DNA from 3 places in the Herbaspirillum sp. UBA812 genome. Region 3 is predicted to be linked to each of the others. Evidence: predicted binding sites of a transcription regulator. Region 3 holds the regulator's gene; each other region holds the start of a gene.
What was found. Region 3 encodes sigma-54, which starts transcription at its own class of promoters, with help from an activator protein. Its sites were predicted from a motif close to TGGCANGNAANCTGCTTT; they were not measured.

Region 1: B3873_RS17470 (nitrate regulatory protein) is a predicted target of sigma-54. The motif match lies at 2,602-2,619, and genes of this name have one in related genera.
Region 2: B3873_RS25900 (acetyl-CoA acetyltransferase) is a predicted target of sigma-54. The motif match lies at 3,380-3,397, and genes of this name have one in related genera.

Annotation. Positions count from the first base shown of each region.
Region 1 is NZ_DBIC01000261.1:3,636-8,810, reverse strand. Features, by position in the region: gene B3873_RS17490 (GNAT family N-acetyltransferase) at 1-229, shown strand, start outside; gene B3873_RS17485 (DUF2000 family protein) at 260-667, opposite strand; gene B3873_RS17480 (AraC family transcriptional regulator) at 716-1,591, opposite strand; gene B3873_RS17475 (YitT family protein) at 1,866-2,543, shown strand; gene B3873_RS17470 (nitrate regulatory protein) at 2,659-3,918, shown strand; gene atzF (allophanate hydrolase) at 3,943-5,175, opposite strand, start outside.
Region 2 is NZ_DBIC01000393.1:18,822-23,996, forward strand. Features, by position in the region: gene B3873_RS25890 (hypothetical protein) at 1-395, opposite strand, end outside; gene B3873_RS25895 (acyl-CoA synthetase) at 392-2,008, opposite strand; gene B3873_RS25900 (acetyl-CoA acetyltransferase) at 2,130-3,311, opposite strand; gene B3873_RS25905 (TRAP transporter substrate-binding protein) at 4,066-5,100, shown strand.
Region 3 is NZ_DBIC01000285.1:19,231-24,405, forward strand. Features, by position in the region: gene B3873_RS19640 (KdsC family phosphatase) at 1-405, shown strand, start outside; gene lptC (LPS export ABC transporter periplasmic protein LptC) at 402-1,010, shown strand; gene lptA (lipopolysaccharide transport periplasmic protein LptA) at 1,062-1,688, shown strand; gene lptB (LPS export ABC transporter ATP-binding protein) at 1,691-2,434, shown strand; gene B3873_RS19660 (RNA polymerase factor sigma-54) at 2,573-4,063, shown strand; gene hpf (ribosome hibernation-promoting factor, HPF/YfiA family) at 4,216-4,578, shown strand; gene grxD (Grx4 family monothiol glutaredoxin) at 4,948-5,175, shown strand, end outside.

The sequences.
Region 1 (5,175 bases), on a different contig from region 3:
CTTCGTGCACCGCGATGCCATGCGCGGACGGGGAATCGGTCGTGCGCTTTTGCAAGCCGCCTGCGATGAGGCCCGTGCGGCCGGGGCCACCACAGTGGTGGTCAACAGCGGGCCGCGCTATCGCGCCAGCTGGGGTTTTTACGACCACCTCTTCGATGCCAGCCACGGAATGATGATGGATTACTACGGCGCTGGCCGGCATGCCAAGGTGTGGAGCATGGCGCTCTGATGGCTTGATGGTCTGAGCGCTGCGGGCGTATTACGGATGCAGTATCAAACCCTTGGTGGCTTTTTCCACACCCTTCTTCGGGCCGCGCAAGGCGATACCTACCAGGTCCATGTTCTCCGCATCTTCAGCCAGAAAGACCTGGCGGTTGGCCTCGTCATGCCCGGTGGCAAACATGGGAAAGACATAGGCTGCCATCGTCAGCTCGCGAGCCAGCCCGATACGATGCGCAGCCTGCAACCCCGCCAAGTCCGCAGCGAAGATCAGGATGGGCTGGCCGCACAGTGGTGCATAGCGTCGACCATTGGCATCCGCATACGCTGCGCCCAGTGACTCGGGTGCGGCGGCGGCAATGCCGGTGGCCAGAAAGGCGGTGACGTTGAGGCGCTGCCACATCGGCAGGTCATCGCGCACCAGGATGGCGATTTTGGTATCGAACATGCGGTCTTCCTTGAGCAGTCTTGAATCACCGCATCTTAGGAAATCGCATCAGCTCCCGGCTAGAACGTTTGTGCAGGCAAGGCGATAGGCCGCCGGCGTGATGCGATAGGCGCGCCGGAACCAGCGGCCGAGGTGGCTCTGGTCGGCAAAGCCGGTGTCGGCCGCCACCTGTGCCGGTTCAGCACCACCGGCGAGCAGACGGCGCGCCACGCGCAGGCGCAGTTGCACCAGATAGGCGTGAGGCGAACTGCCGAAGGCCGCACTGAACTGACGCGTCAGGCGAAAGCGATCCAGTCCCGAGCACGCCACCAGATCGTCCAGGCTGAGATCCTCGGCCAGTTGCGCATGCATCAGTTCGCGCACCCTTTGCAGCGCGGGCGAGGCGGCCGCGCTGCCCTCACTGGCGGGAGCGCGGATCCTGCGCGCCAGCAAGACCAGCATGCGGTCCAGCGCCTCGTCACGCGCCAGCCGGCCTTCACGCTGGTGCAAGGCGAGGAAGGCACGATGGATCGCCTGTGCCAGGAGCACGTCATCGTGCAGGGTCTGGTCAAAGGAGGCAAAGCGCGACACGGCGGGCAACTGCAGCTGTCCGGCCATGGCGGACAACCAGGGCTGCGGCAGGTAGAGCATGGCGTAGGTGAAGCCGCTCTCGTGCGGCGCATGGCCGTCGTGGATGGCACCGGGCTCGATGAGGATGGACTTGCCAGGCGTGCTCACATGCGACGTGCGCCCGCAGCGAAAGCGCTGCACGCCCTGCAAGGTGACGCCGACCAGCATTTCGTCATGCGCATGCGGATCGTAGGCATGGCCCGAGAAATGCGCGCTGATGCTCTCGATGCCGCTGTCTTCGTCACGGCGCAGATCGACCCATTCGGTCTGCAGCACGCGCGGAGTGCCCTGATGCGGTGTCAAAGTGAAGTCCATACCGGATTCTAGCGCCGGACCGCCGGGTGGGTCGTCTTGGCTGTCCGCCCAAATGAACTTTCTGGCACATTTCCTGCTAGCCGAGAAGTGTTGCAGCAGCGCCGCGCCGCCTCATCCGGCAGTCGCCGCACTGCAACAAATCCTTTACCATGCGCACCTGCGGCGGCTGTCGGCGATTGAAGGCAGCTGCACACTGATGACTGGGTCAGCTTACCCGCCGGCCTGGCCATTGACGTGACGCGTTCGTTATCCACGATTGATGATTGGTATTGCCATGACGACTTCCACTGCGGATTCCTCGCCCTCCTCGCCGATTGCCTCCGCGCCTGCTGCGCGCGCAACGCCTCCTGCCACCCCGGCCGTGCGCCACAGCTGGATCGACAACCTGCAGGGCCAGCTCTTCGGCGTGGTGATGATCGCCTTCGGCATGTCCATGCTGCACAGCCTGGGCCTGATCATCGGCCAGATCGCCGGCGTGGCCTTCCTGGTGACCTATGCCACCGGGATCAGCTTCGGCATGGCCTTTACCCTCATCAACCTGCCCTTCTACCTGCTGGCCGCCTTGCGCATGGGCGCTGCCTTCACCTGGCGCACGCTGGCGGCCGTCACCGCCGTGTCGGTCCTGACCAACGTGGCCGGCAACTACATCAGCTACAGCCACCTCGATCCCGCCGTCGGTGCCGTGCTGGCCGGCCTGTGCGTGGGCATTGGCCTGATCGGTTTGTTCCGCCACCAGGCCAGCTGCGGGGGCATGAGCATCCTGGCAACCTATGTGCAAGAGCGCACCGGCTTCAAGGCCGGCTGGCTGCTCATGGGTTTCGACCTGGCGCTGTTTGCGACGGCGGCGCTGTTCCTGCCGATGGATCGCGTGTTCTATTCGCTGGTCGGCGCCATCACGATGAACCTGTTCGTGGCGTGGAATCATCGCTACGAGTGGTATATCGCCCGCTAGCGCTCGCAGGGGAAGCGCCGGGCGGGGCGATTCCATTACAATCCGGGACATCCATGCATCGCACGAATCTTGCTCGCGATGCGGCCAGCCCTTGTGATTCTTAGCCCTGCCCGCCATGAGCCAAGTCCTGAACTACCTGATCACCGCCCGCCGCTGCGAAGCGGAAGAACTGCAACGCCTGGCGCGCACCTGCCAGCTGGTGCTGACCGTCGGCAAGCTCATCCATTGCCTGCAGCAGGAACGCGGCCTCTCCAACATCTATCTCGGTTCGCGCGGCGAGCGTGATGCGCAGGCCTGGCAGGAGCGCGTAGCCGCCAGCCAGGCGGCCCAGTGCGAGTTCGACACCTGGCTCGGCTCCACCGTCCCCGACAACGCGCTCTCCAACGGCGCTCGCCTCTACACCCGCATCGCCTTCGCCCTGCATGCGCTGGACGGGCTGCCCAAGCTGCGCGCCGATGTGGCCGCACTGGCCTGCACCCCGGCGGCCAGCTACGAGCGTTTCAAGACGGTGGTGGGTGCCCTGCTGGCGCTGGTATTCGAAGCCGCTGACGTGGCGGTGGATCCGCAGATTTCGCGGCTGCTGGTGGCGCTGTTCAACCTGATGCAAGGCAAGGAATTTGCCGGCCGCGAACGGGCCGCCGGAGCTGCCGCCTTCGTCACGGGCAAGATCACGCGCGAACAGGAACAGACCATCGAGACCCAGATCGAGATGCAGGAACAGGCCCTGCGCCGTTTCGAATCCTTCGCCGAAGGCTTCCGCAATGAATGGAGCGCCATGCAGGCCACGCTGCCGCTGGCCGATCTGGAACGCCTGCGCCGCAAGCTGCTCACCGCCCACGGCCGGCCGCTGGATCCCGAGCTGGCCGATGCCTGGTATCAGTGCTGCTCCACCCGCATGGATGGCCTGCATCAGGTCGAGATCCATCTCGCGCAATACGTGCAGTCGCAATGCCAGGACAAGATCCGCGAATTGCAGAAGGACCTGGACCATCAGGGCCAGTTCTTCACGCAGGCCGATGACCGTGATCCGCTGGCCTCGCTGACGGCCTTCGCCTCCGGCCTGGATGGCCAGCCGTTGCCGGACGGCTCACTGAGCGCGGGCGTGGGCCCGCACCTGACCCAATCCATCGTCGACATCCTGCGCACCCAGTCCGAACGCCTGCAGAACCTGACCCAGGAACTGGCCACCGTGCGCGAGAGCCTGGAAGAACGCAAGCTCATCGAACGCGCCAAGGGCGTGCTGATGATGAAGCAGGGCCTCAACGAAGAGGCCGCCTATCGCCTGCTGCGCAAGCATGCGATGAACCAGAACCGGCGCATTGCCGAAGTGGCGCAGGCGATCCTGTCGCTGACCGAGATCCTGCCGGACGCCTGATCCGGCCTCCCTGCCCTCGCTGGTTCAAGCCGCCAGCAGCCGGCTTTCGATGTGACGCTGCCCGGCCAGCGGCCGCCCATGGGCGCGCTGCAGGGCATCGGCCACACCCAGCAGCCTCTGGTCGCTGAAGGCCGGTCCGAATACCGTGATGCCCCAGGGCAGGCCGTTCTTCATGAAGTTCATGGGCGTGGCCACTGCGGCGTAATCCAGCATGTTCATGAAGTTGGTGTACCAGCCCAGGTCCGAATTGCGCTGCACCGGCTGCTCGCGCAGTTCCTCCAGCGTCACCGGGCGCGGATAGGCCGGCGTCACCACGCAATCGACGGTGGCCAGGATGCGGTCGCATTCGGCCTTCAGTTGCTGCAGGCGATATTGCGCGCGGAAGGTATCGACGGCGCTGAACTGCGGCGCCTTGCGCAGCACGTCGCGAATCACCGGCAGGATTTCTTCAGGCTTTTCCTGCAGCAGTGCCTCGATGGTGCTGTAGCGTTCTGCTACCCACGGCCCTTCGTAAAGCAGGCGCGCTGCCTCCAGGAAGGGACTGAAATCGATGGACACGGACACGCCGCCGATGGCTTCCAGTTGTCCCAGCGCTTCCACGAACAGGGACGGGCTCTCGCTGCAGCCGAGGAATTCCAGTTGGCGCGGCACCCCCACGCGCAAGCCTTTGCGCGGTGGCTGGAAGGCCGCTGCATCGTTGTGCGGCAGGTTGGCGCGGCTGTATTCGTCGCGCTCATCGGGCTCGCCAGCTTGCGTGCAGAGAGCCAGCAGGTGGCTGGCTTCGGCCGCGGTGGCAGTGAAGAAAGTCACGCAATCCAGCGTGCGGCAGGCGGGCACCACGCCGGCAGTGGAGAGCAAACCCTTGGTCGCCTTCAATCCGACCAGATTGTTCAGGGCGGCGGGAACGCGGCCACTGCCGGCGGTATCGGTGCCCAATGCAAAACTGCTCAAGCCCAATGCCACCGCCAGCGACGAGCCGGACGATGAACCGCCGGAAGGATAATCCGGATGCACGCTGTTGCGGCAAGCGCCATAGGGCGAACGCGTGCCATTGAGGCCGGTGGCGAATTGATCCAGATTGCATTTGCCCATGGGGATCGCGCCCAGTGCGATGAGCTGCGCCACCAGCGTGGCGCTCTCGCGCGGCACATAGCTGAAGGCCGGACAGGCGGCCGTAGTGGGGATGCCGGCCAGGTCGATGTTGTCCTTGATCGAGAACGGCACGCCATACAGCGGCAGGCTGTGCGGGGATTGCCC
Region 2 (5,175 bases), on a different contig from region 3:
GAGTGGCAATGCAGTAATACTTTTCCATCGGCGTTCTGGCCGATGGTGATGGCGCCGGTCACGAAGCTGATGACGCCTTCCAATACATGCGGTGGTCCATAGTCATATGGCCGGCTGGCGTCTCCGGTCTGTTCGATGCAGTGGTAATGCAGCCGCCGCGCGCTACCGCCGCACAGCCGTCCCACGCCGCCGCGCTGGCCATAGCGTGCCAGCACGCGCCGCAAGGCCGGGCCGACCGGGGTGCCTGGTTGCAGCGTGATACGAAGTTCCTCGGCCGGGTCGGCCTCCAGGTCCAGCGTGCGCGGATAGCTTGGCTGGCCTGCATGAAGGAACTTGCGCACCGCCAGGAAACCGGCGCTGGCCGTGGTCTCGCCAGGTTGGCCGGAGAGTTTCATAGACGGTAGTCGCCTTGCTCTTCCAGCAGCGCCCTGATCTGTTTCTTGACGATCTTGCCGTAGCCCGACTTGGGCATGCTGTCCCAGTAGACGAAGCGACGCGGCCACTTGTACTTGCCGATGCGGGTTTCCAGATGCGCCAGCAAGGCCTCGCCATCGGCGTGCTGGCCAGCCTTGCAGACGATCACCGCCAGCCCGCTTTCGCCCCACTTGGGATCGGGCACGCCCAGCACCGCCACTTCGGAGACGGCCGGGTGCGTCAGCAGGGCTTCCTCGATCTCGCGCGGATAGACGTTGGAGCCGCCCGAGATGTACATGTCCGAGGAACGCCCGGTGATGTAGAGGAAGCCATCCTTGTCCACATGCCCGAGATCGCCGGTGTGGAACCAGTCATGCTTGAAGGCCTTGGCATTGGCCTCCGGATTATTGTGATAGCCCATGAAGACGGCCGGTCCGCGCACGCAGATTTCGCCGGTCTCGAAGGGCGCCAGCTCTTGCCCATCATCGTTCAGGATGGCGATCTGCATGCCGGTACGCGGCATGCCGCAGGTCCCCACGCGTGCCTGCGGATGGGCGTCATCCTCGAAGTGCAAATAGGACGGCAGGAAGGTGATATTGCCGGTCACTTCACCCAGGCCGTAATACTGCACCAGCACCTTGCCCAGCTTCTTCAATGCATGGATCTGGTCGGCGCGATACATGGGGGCGCCGGCATAGATGACGTGTTTCAGCGAGCTGTGGTCGTAGCGGTCCACCGACTCATCCTCGACCAGGATCTTGACTATGGTGGGCACGGTGAAGAGATTGTCCACCTTGTATTTCTCCACCAGCTGCCAGGCTTCCTCGACCACCAGCCGTTCGGAAGAGAGCAGGATGCTGGCCGCACCGCGCGCCGTGTTGACCACCGCATGCACGCCTGCGCCGTGTGAGAGCGGTGCCACCACCAGCGAGCGCGAGTGATGCGTGAGCCCCGGCATCAGGTCGGCCAGGTGATTGGTCACCACGAAGGCCATCTGGCCGTGCGAGAGCATGCCGGCCTTCGGATGGCCGGTGGTGCCGGAGGTGTAGAAGAACCACAGCGGATCGTCGTAATCGACTTCGGCCTCGCGGAAGGTTTCGCCGCTGCCATCGGCCACCAGCGTTTCGTAATCGAGTTCGCCCGGCCGTGCGTCGGCCAGGGCCACCACGTGTTCGAGCGCGGGCGAGGCGGATTTCACCGCATCGACATACGGCGCGAAACCGCGGTCATACAGCATCACGCAGGCCCCGCTGGACTGGCCGAGATAGGCGGCCTCGGGCGGCGTGACGCGGAAATTGGTCGGTACCCAGACCACGCCCATCTTGAAGGCGGCCCAGGCACTCTCGAAGATCTGCTGGTTGTTGCGCGAGTGGACCAGCATCTTGTCGCCCTTCTTGACGCCGCGCCGGGTGAGGGCGTGGGCCAGCGCATCGACGCGGGCATTGATCTCGCGCCAGGGGATCAGGCGGTCGCTGCCATCGGTTGCGCCTTGCGCCAGGATCAGGCCCGGCTCTTCCGGAAAGCGGCGCGCCACGTCCGAGAGCAGGCGGCCCAGGTTCATCACTTTGCTTAACATCGTCTCACTCGTCCCGATTCTTCTGATGGAATTCTGATGGAAATTGGCGTGCTGCCTTGTTCTGTTTTTTTGCACATCACTTCATGCGGCGCGCCACCCTTCAACGACAGGATGGCGCACCGGTGCTGCTACCGCTTCTTTAGTTCACACGCTCCAGAATGCTCACATAGTTGGCCACTGCCGCGCCGCCCATGTTGAACACGCCGGCATAGCGCGCATTGGCGATCTGCATGTCGCCCGCATCATGGGATGCCTGCATGGCCGCCATCACGTGCATCGAGACACCGGTGGCACCGACCGGATGGCCCTTGGACTTCAGCCCGCCCGAGGGATTGACCGGCAGCTTGCCGTCCTTGGCGGTGATGCCTTCGGCAATCACGCGTGCGCCCTGGCCGTGCGGGGCCAGGCCCATGGCTTCGTATTCCAGCAGCTCGGCCACGGTGAAGCAGTCGTGCGTCTCCACCAGCGAGAGATCATCGAGGCTCAGGCTGGCTGCGCCCAGCGCTTTCTTCCAGGCCAGCTCGGCCGCTTCGAAGCGGGTCGGGTCGCGGCGCGACAGCGGCAGGAAATCATTGACGTGGACCGCCGCACGGAACTGCACCGCGCGCGGCATGGACTTGGCCACGTCGGCGGCGCTGATGACGAGGGCAGCTGCACCATCGGAAATGAGCGAGCAGTCGGTGCGCTTGAGCGGACCGGCCACATACGGATTCTTGTCGGAGACCGTGCGGCAGAAATCGAAACCGAAATCCTTGCGCATGTGGGCATAGGGATTGACCATGCCGTTCTTGTGATTCTTGGCCGCGATCATCGCCAGCGCATCGGACTGGTCGCCGAAGCGATCGAAGTAGCTCTGCGCGATCTTGCCGAAGACCCCGGCAAAGCCACCCGGAATGCCCGCTTCTTCCTTGGCGTAGCAAGCCTTGAGCAGCACCTCGCCCACTTGCGCGGTGGCCAGCTCGGTCATCTTCTCAAAGCCGATCACCAGCACGTGTTTCGATTCGCCCGCCTTGATCGCCTGCAGGCCCGAATGGATGGCCGCCGAACCGGTGGCGCAGGCATTCTCCAGGCGCGTGGCGGGTTTGAAGCGCAGCTGCGGCAGCGTGTTCAGGACCAGCGAGGAAGGGAAGTCCTGGTACAGGAAACCGGCATTGAAGGTACCGAAGTGCACCGAGTCGATGTCTTCCGGTTGCAGCCCGGCGTGTTCGATGGCGGCCTTGGCGACCTGGCCGATCAGCACTTCCGGATCGATGCCGTCGAGCTTGCCGAATTGCGAATGGTTCCAGCCGGTGATGCAGGGTGAGGATGCAGAAACAGTCATGGGGTTGTCCTTGTGTCCGTAGTCACGGGGTCAATGGAGCTGGGTCGCTCCGTTACACACAGGGGCAATATGCAAAATCGGTGCCACGCGCAGGACCGCTCGCACCACCGCATGCAGCCGGTGTTGCGCATCCCTTGCCTCGGCATCGCGCAGCCGGGAATGGCGCATCGCGCCAGGGGCCGGCCTGCATCTTGCCCGTCTCCTGAGAGTGCCGGCGCAAAGCCGCGCCGGGTCTCGCTTTGTTGTTGATATTGATGCGTGCTGATGTGTCCGGCAGGCCGCCCGCTCATTCCCGACATGCAGGAAAAATCGAACAGAACAGGGCAGTGCCCGCCGACCGCATGAAGATATCACGTACTTTACGTTAACGTAAATCATTGCGCTGCAGCAGCCGGCAGGCAGCACTATTGCCGGTGAGCAGCATGAACAGGTGTCGACGCCTGCGACAGTGCAGCGACACTTCTGCGACAGGTGTCGCAGTCACGCTGCGCGCAAATAAATGGCGGCGGCGGTGATTGCGCGCTTGTACAGGCCCGCCCTTATCGCAGAGAATACAGGCGCAGTGCCGTTGAGGGAGAGGGATGGCGCCATGCCGACCAGGGAGGATAGGGGGCTTGGCATCCAATTTGCTCTGTCGAGGCACAGGCAGTGTTGACCACCCGGAACAGGGAGCTGCACGCCCGATCCAGCACCCCTGGTAGCGCCGGATTCAGCAAATTTCAAAATTACAAACAGACAGACAGGAGACAAGCAGATGGAACAATCCACTGGCAAGATCACGCGCCGCCATTTTCTGAAGACGGCTTCGGTCGCTTCGGCTGCCGCCGCTACCGGCCTGGTATCCACCTCGGCGCATGCGGCCGAATTCACCTTCAAGTACGCCAACAATCTGCCGGTGACGCACCCGATGAATGCGCGCGCCAAGGAAATGGCCGCGGCCATCGCGGAACAATCCAAGGGCCGCATCGAACTGCAGCTCTACCCCAACAACCAGCTGGGCACCGATACCGACATGCTCTCGCAGGTGCGTGCGGGTGCGATTGATTTCTTCACGCTCTCGCCGCTGATCCTGGGCACGCTGGTGCCGGCTGCGCAGATCTCCGGCATCGGCTTCGCCTTCAAGGATTACAGCCAGGTCTGGCCGGCCATGGATGGCGAACTGGGTGCGCATGTGCGCAAGCAGATTGAAGCCAAGTCCACGCTGTTCGCCTTTGAAAAGATCTGGGACAACGGCTATCGCCAGATCACCAACAGCACCAAGCCCATCAAGGCGGCCGACGACCTCAAGGGCATGAAGCTGCGCGTGCCGCCCAGCCCGCTGTGGACCTCGATGTTCAAGGCCTTCGATGCGGCCCCGACCTCGATCAACTTCGCCGAAGTCTATTCGGCCCTGCAGACCAAGATCGTGGAAGGCCAGGAAAACCCCATGGCCATCATCTCCACCGCCAAGCTCTACGAAGTGCAGAAGTACTGCTCCATCACCAACCACATGTGGGATGGCTTCTGGTTCCTGGGCAACAAGAAATCCTTCGAGCGTCTGCCCAAGGACCTGCAGGACCTGATGGCCCGCCTCATCAACGAAGCCGCCATGAACCAGCGTGCCGACGTGCGCAAGCTCAACGATTCGCTGGTCGATGAAATGAAGGGCAAGGGTCTGGCCTTCAACAATGCCGATGCCGATTCCTTCCGCGCCAAGCTGCGCAGTGCCGGTTTCTATGCCGAGTGGAAGAAGAAGTTCGGCGACGAGCCCTGGGCCCTGCTGGAGAAGTACACCGGCAAGCTGGCCTGAGCGCTTCGTTTGCCGGGGCTCATGCCTGCATGAGCCCGTGCGCCGGAGTGCTGCCCTCGCCGTGAGGGCAGTGCT
Region 3 (5,175 bases):
GCGCTCGATGGCCACGGCATCAAGATGATGCAGCAATACGGTACCGCTGCCGCCATCATCACCGCGCGCCAGTCGCCCTATGTGCTGCGCCGTGCGCGCGATCTCGGCATCGCCCATGTATTCCAGGGCATCCACGACAAGCGCCAGGCCTTCGAACAGTTGCTGCAGCAGGTGCAGTTGACGCCGCAGGATTGCGGCTACCTGGGCGACGACATCATCGACCTGCCGGTACTGACCCGCGTCGGATTCAAGGCCTGCGTGGCCAACGGCCATCGCGAGGTGAAGTCGCGCAGCGACTACGTGACCCAGGCAAGCGGCGGCCATGGTGCCGTGCGCGAGATCTGCGACCTGGTGCTGGCAGCACAAGGCAACTACGAGGCGGCCCTCGCGCCGTACCTGGCATGAGCGGGCGCAGCGGAGAACGCAACGCCGAGCGCATCCGCCTGGCGGTGATCCTGGTGATCCTGATCGCCGGCGCCCTGGGCAGCTTCTGGGTGATGCAGGCCATGCGGGCCGCGGGCGACCAGCAACCGGCGCAGCGTCCGCGCGGCAAACCCGACTACTACCTGGAAAACTTCAACTACGTGCGCATGGGCCCGACCGGTCTGCCGCGCTATGACGTTGCGGGAACGAAGATGGTGCACTACCCCACGGATGACTCCTTCGAGATCACCAAGCCGGTGGTGCACAACCTGGACCAGAACCAGGCACCGATGGAGCTCTACTCGGATACCGCGCGCGTCACCGACGACCAGACGCAGATCCACATGTACGGCAACGCCAATGCCATCCGCGCGCCCTACAAGGGCCGCGAGCAGATGCACCTGGTGTCGGAATACCTGCTGCTGTTGCCTGACGATGAAATCGTCAAGACTGACAAGCCGGTGGCCATGACCATGGGCACCACGCGCCTGAACGGCGTGGGCATGGTGGCCAACAATGCGACCCAGGTGGTGCAGCTGTTCGGCAATGTCCGCGGCTATTACGAGCCCACTCCGAAGAAACGCTAAGCCGGATGACTCCGGGATAAAAACGCCAAGAACCGATCAGACAGGAACCCAATGAAACGCTCATTCTTACTGCCGATGCTGATGCTGGCTGCCGTGTGCGGCGTGGCCAACGCCGAGAAGGCGGACTCCACCAAGCCGACCAACATCGAGGCAGACCAGATGGTCTACGATGACGTGCGCCAGGTGAAGACCTTTACCGGCAACGTGGTCATGACCCGCGGCACGCTGATCATCAAGGCCGGCCGCGTGGTATTGACGACCGACCAGTACGGTTATGAAAATGCGGTGCTGTATGCGGCCCCGGGCGCGCTGGCCAACTTCCGCCAGAAGCGTGACGGCGGTCCCAACCTGTGGATCGAAGGCCAGGCCGAGCGCATCGAGTATTCGGAGCAGACCGAAATCTCCAAGCTGTTCCAGCGCGCGCACATCCAGCGCATGGACGGCGATCGCATCACCGATGAAGTCAACGGCGAATTCATCTCCTACGACAGCCGCGCCGAATTCTATTCCGTGAACAACACCGCCACCGGCGAGAGCAAGCCGGGCGCAGGCCGCATCACTGCGGTGATCCAGCCCAAGAATCCGCCGCCGGCAGGCAGCACCGCGCCGGCCCAGCCCGCGGGCAAGAACAACGCCACGCAGCCTGCAACGCGTCGCGACAGCGGAAAGGACCAGTAACGATGGCAGTCAGCTCGCTGGTCGTTCGCGGCCTGAAGAAAAGTTATGGCGCGCGCCAGGTGGTGCGCGATGTCTCGATGGAATTGCGCAGCGGCGAGGTGGTCGGCCTGCTCGGCCCGAATGGTGCCGGCAAGACCACCTCGTTCTACATGATCGTGGGCCTGGTGCCCTCCGATGGCGGCGAGATCGACCTCGATGGCGCGTCCATTTCGCGCATGCCGATCCACAAGCGTGCCACCATGGGCTTGTCCTACCTGCCGCAGGAAGCCTCGGTATTCCGCAAGCTGACGGTGGAAGACAATATCCGCGCCGTGCTGGAACTGCGCCGGGAAGAGGGCAAGCCGCTCTCGCGCGATGAAATCGAAGGCCGCCTCAACAACCTGCTGCACGAATTGCAGATCGAGAAGCTGCGCGAAAGCCAGGCGCTGTCGCTCTCGGGCGGTGAACGCCGGCGCGTCGAGATCGCCCGCGCACTGGCCACCGATCCGCGCTTCGTGCTGCTGGATGAACCGTTCGCCGGTATCGACCCGATTGCCGTGATCGAGATTCAGCGCATCGTGCGCTTCCTGAAGGAACGCGGCATCGGCGTGCTGATCACCGACCACAACGTGCGCGAAACGCTGGGTATCTGTGATCGCGCCTACATCATCAATCAGGGCACGGTGCTGGCCAGCGGCAATCCGGAAGAGATCATCGCCAACGAGTCGGTGCGCCGCGTGTATCTGGGTGAGCATTTCCGCATGTAAGCGGTGCAGTCGGCTTGCCCGATACGCTCAAGGAAATACGGAGTGCGCATCACGTAATACGCAGCAAGCCAAACACAATACGCAATACGCAACGACCGGCAGAGCAACCAGCGGGCCACGCCGCTTTCAGAAAGACAGATGAAACAGTCGCTCCAGTTACGTACCTCGCAGCACCTCGCATTGACGCCGCAACTGCAGCAGTCGATCAGACTGTTGCAACTGTCGACGCTGGAACTGCACCAGGAACTGGAACAGATCCTCTCCGACAATCCCCTGCTGGAACGCCTCGACGACGCGCTCGACAATTCGGTACGTCTGCTGGCCGATGGCGCGGTCTCCAGCTCGCCCTCCAGCGGCGTTGCTGAAACCAGTCACGAAGGCAGTGGCGAAGCCGCCCCGGCCGCCAGCGATGGCGATTCCAGCTTCGACTACCAGGACAACGCGCCGGAAGCCGGTGTCACGGGGGATGCCGACTGGAGCTTCGACGACGTCGCGCGCAGCGGCAAGTCGCCAGACGATGATGATGCCCGCCCGCAACTCGAAGCGCACGAACTGACCCTGCGCGAACACCTGCTGGAACAGATCCGCGTGACCGCACGCACCCTGCGTGATCGTGCGCTGCTGGAACTGCTCACCGATGCGCTGGACGAGAGCGGCTATCTGGAAGAGCCGCTGGAAGACATCCTCGCTCGCCTGCCCGAAGAGCTGGGCATCGACATGGAAGAGCTGTCGATTTCGCTCAAGCTGCTGCAGAGCCTGGACCCGGCGGGTGTCGGTGCGCGCAGTGCCGGCGAATGCCTGGCCCTGCAGATCCGCCGCCTGCCCAAGATTCCCTTCGTGACGCGCAAGCTGGCCTTGAGGATCGTGGAGGATTACCTGCCGCTGTTTGCACAACGCGATTTCAACAAGATCAAGAAGGCACTGGATTGCGATGACGAAGACCTGCGTGAAGCGCAGGCCGTGATCCGCCAGTGCCGTCCGCATCCGGGTGCGGAATTCGCGCGTGATGCCTCGGACTATGTGGTGCCGGACGTGATTGTCAAGCAGACAAAGAACGGCTGGCAGGTCATGCTCAACCATGAGGTCATGCCCAAGCTGCGCGTCAATGCGATGTATGCCAGTGCATTGAAGCAAGCCAAGGGAGAAGGTTCGCTGTCGTCGCAGTTGCAGGAAGCCAAGTGGCTCATCAAGAACATGCGGCAACGTTTCGATACAATTTTGCGCGTCGCGCAGGCTATTGTGGAACGTCAAAGAAACTTCTTTTCACATGGGGCAGTCGCCATGCGCCCCCTTGTGCTGCGTGAAATTGCTGATACACTGGGTCTACACGAGAGCACCATCTCTCGCGTGACGACTCAGAAATACATGCTCACTCCGCATGGAATGTTTGAGTTGAAATACTTCTTCGGTAGCCATGTCGCGACTGAAACCGGAGGTGAAGCTTCCTCCACCGCGATACGGGCGCTGATCAAACAGTTGATAGGAGCCGAGAACCCGCAGACCCCATTATCCGATAGCAAGATTGCGGATATGCTGGCAGAACAAGGCATGGTGGTCGCGCGACGCACAGTCGCCAAATACCGCGAAGTGTTGAAGATTCCGCCGGTCAATCTCCGCAAGTCCCTCTGAGTTTTTCCTCAGTTTTTCTGCAGTACCGTTGCTGTGTTCAGGCAAGCATCCGACTGATGCCCGCGCCATCCGACACGAAGACCGTGCCCGTGGTACAGCTGCAGCAGGATCGATTGCACGAACCTCCAGTGACTTCACGATAGGAGTCTTGTATGAATCTGACCATCAGTGGACACCACCTCGAACTGACCCCCGCCATCCGGGAATACGTGCAAAGCAAGCTCTCGCGTATCAAGCGCCATTTCGACAACGTGATCGACGTCAGCGTGATCCTGAGCGTAGATAAACTCACAGAAAAGGAAAAGCGCCAAAAAGCGGAAATCAACGTCCACATCAAGGGGAAGGATCTACATGCGGAAAGCATCGCACACGACCTCTACGCTGCCATTGACACGCTGATCGACAAGCTCGATCGCCAGGTCATCAAGCACAAGGACAAGTTGCAGGAGCATCACTCCATGGCCAAGCGCCTGCCGGACGAAACGCCGGAGGATGCGGTGGCCGGAGCGGCATAAGCCAGGACACCCTCGGCAAGCAGCCTCGCAGCCGCAAGGCTGCTGAGAAAGCCAGCCGAATTTCATGAGGAAGGGGCGCGCAAGCGCCCTTTTTCATTTTCCGCCGCCGATCTGGCGCACGCCTGTGGAAAAAATATAAATCATTACCCGGAGCAACTTTTCCACCGCCGCTGCTGAAGATGATGCAAGGAACTGCTTGAATGTCTTCCCGCCACCCTCATCTTCGACACAAGAACTTGCATACGATATAAATCATTTCCTCGATGCAATTTTTGCCCGTTCAGACAGGCCACCGGCATGCAGGCGATTTCAACGCGCCCGCCGGCTTTTCCCTATAATGTCGGCAATCCCATTTTTAAAGGCATAGCCATGAGCGACGTCCAATCCTGGATCAAAGAAACCGTGACCCAAAATCCCGTGGTGCTGTTCATGAAGGGCACTGCACAGTTCCCGCAATGCGGCTTTTCCAGCAAGGCCATCCAGCTGCTGAAGGCCAGCGGTGCCGAGAACATCGTCACCGTCAACGTGCTGGAAAGCCCGGACGTGCGCCAGGGCATCAAGGAATACTCGAACTGGCCGACCATTCCCCAGCTGTAC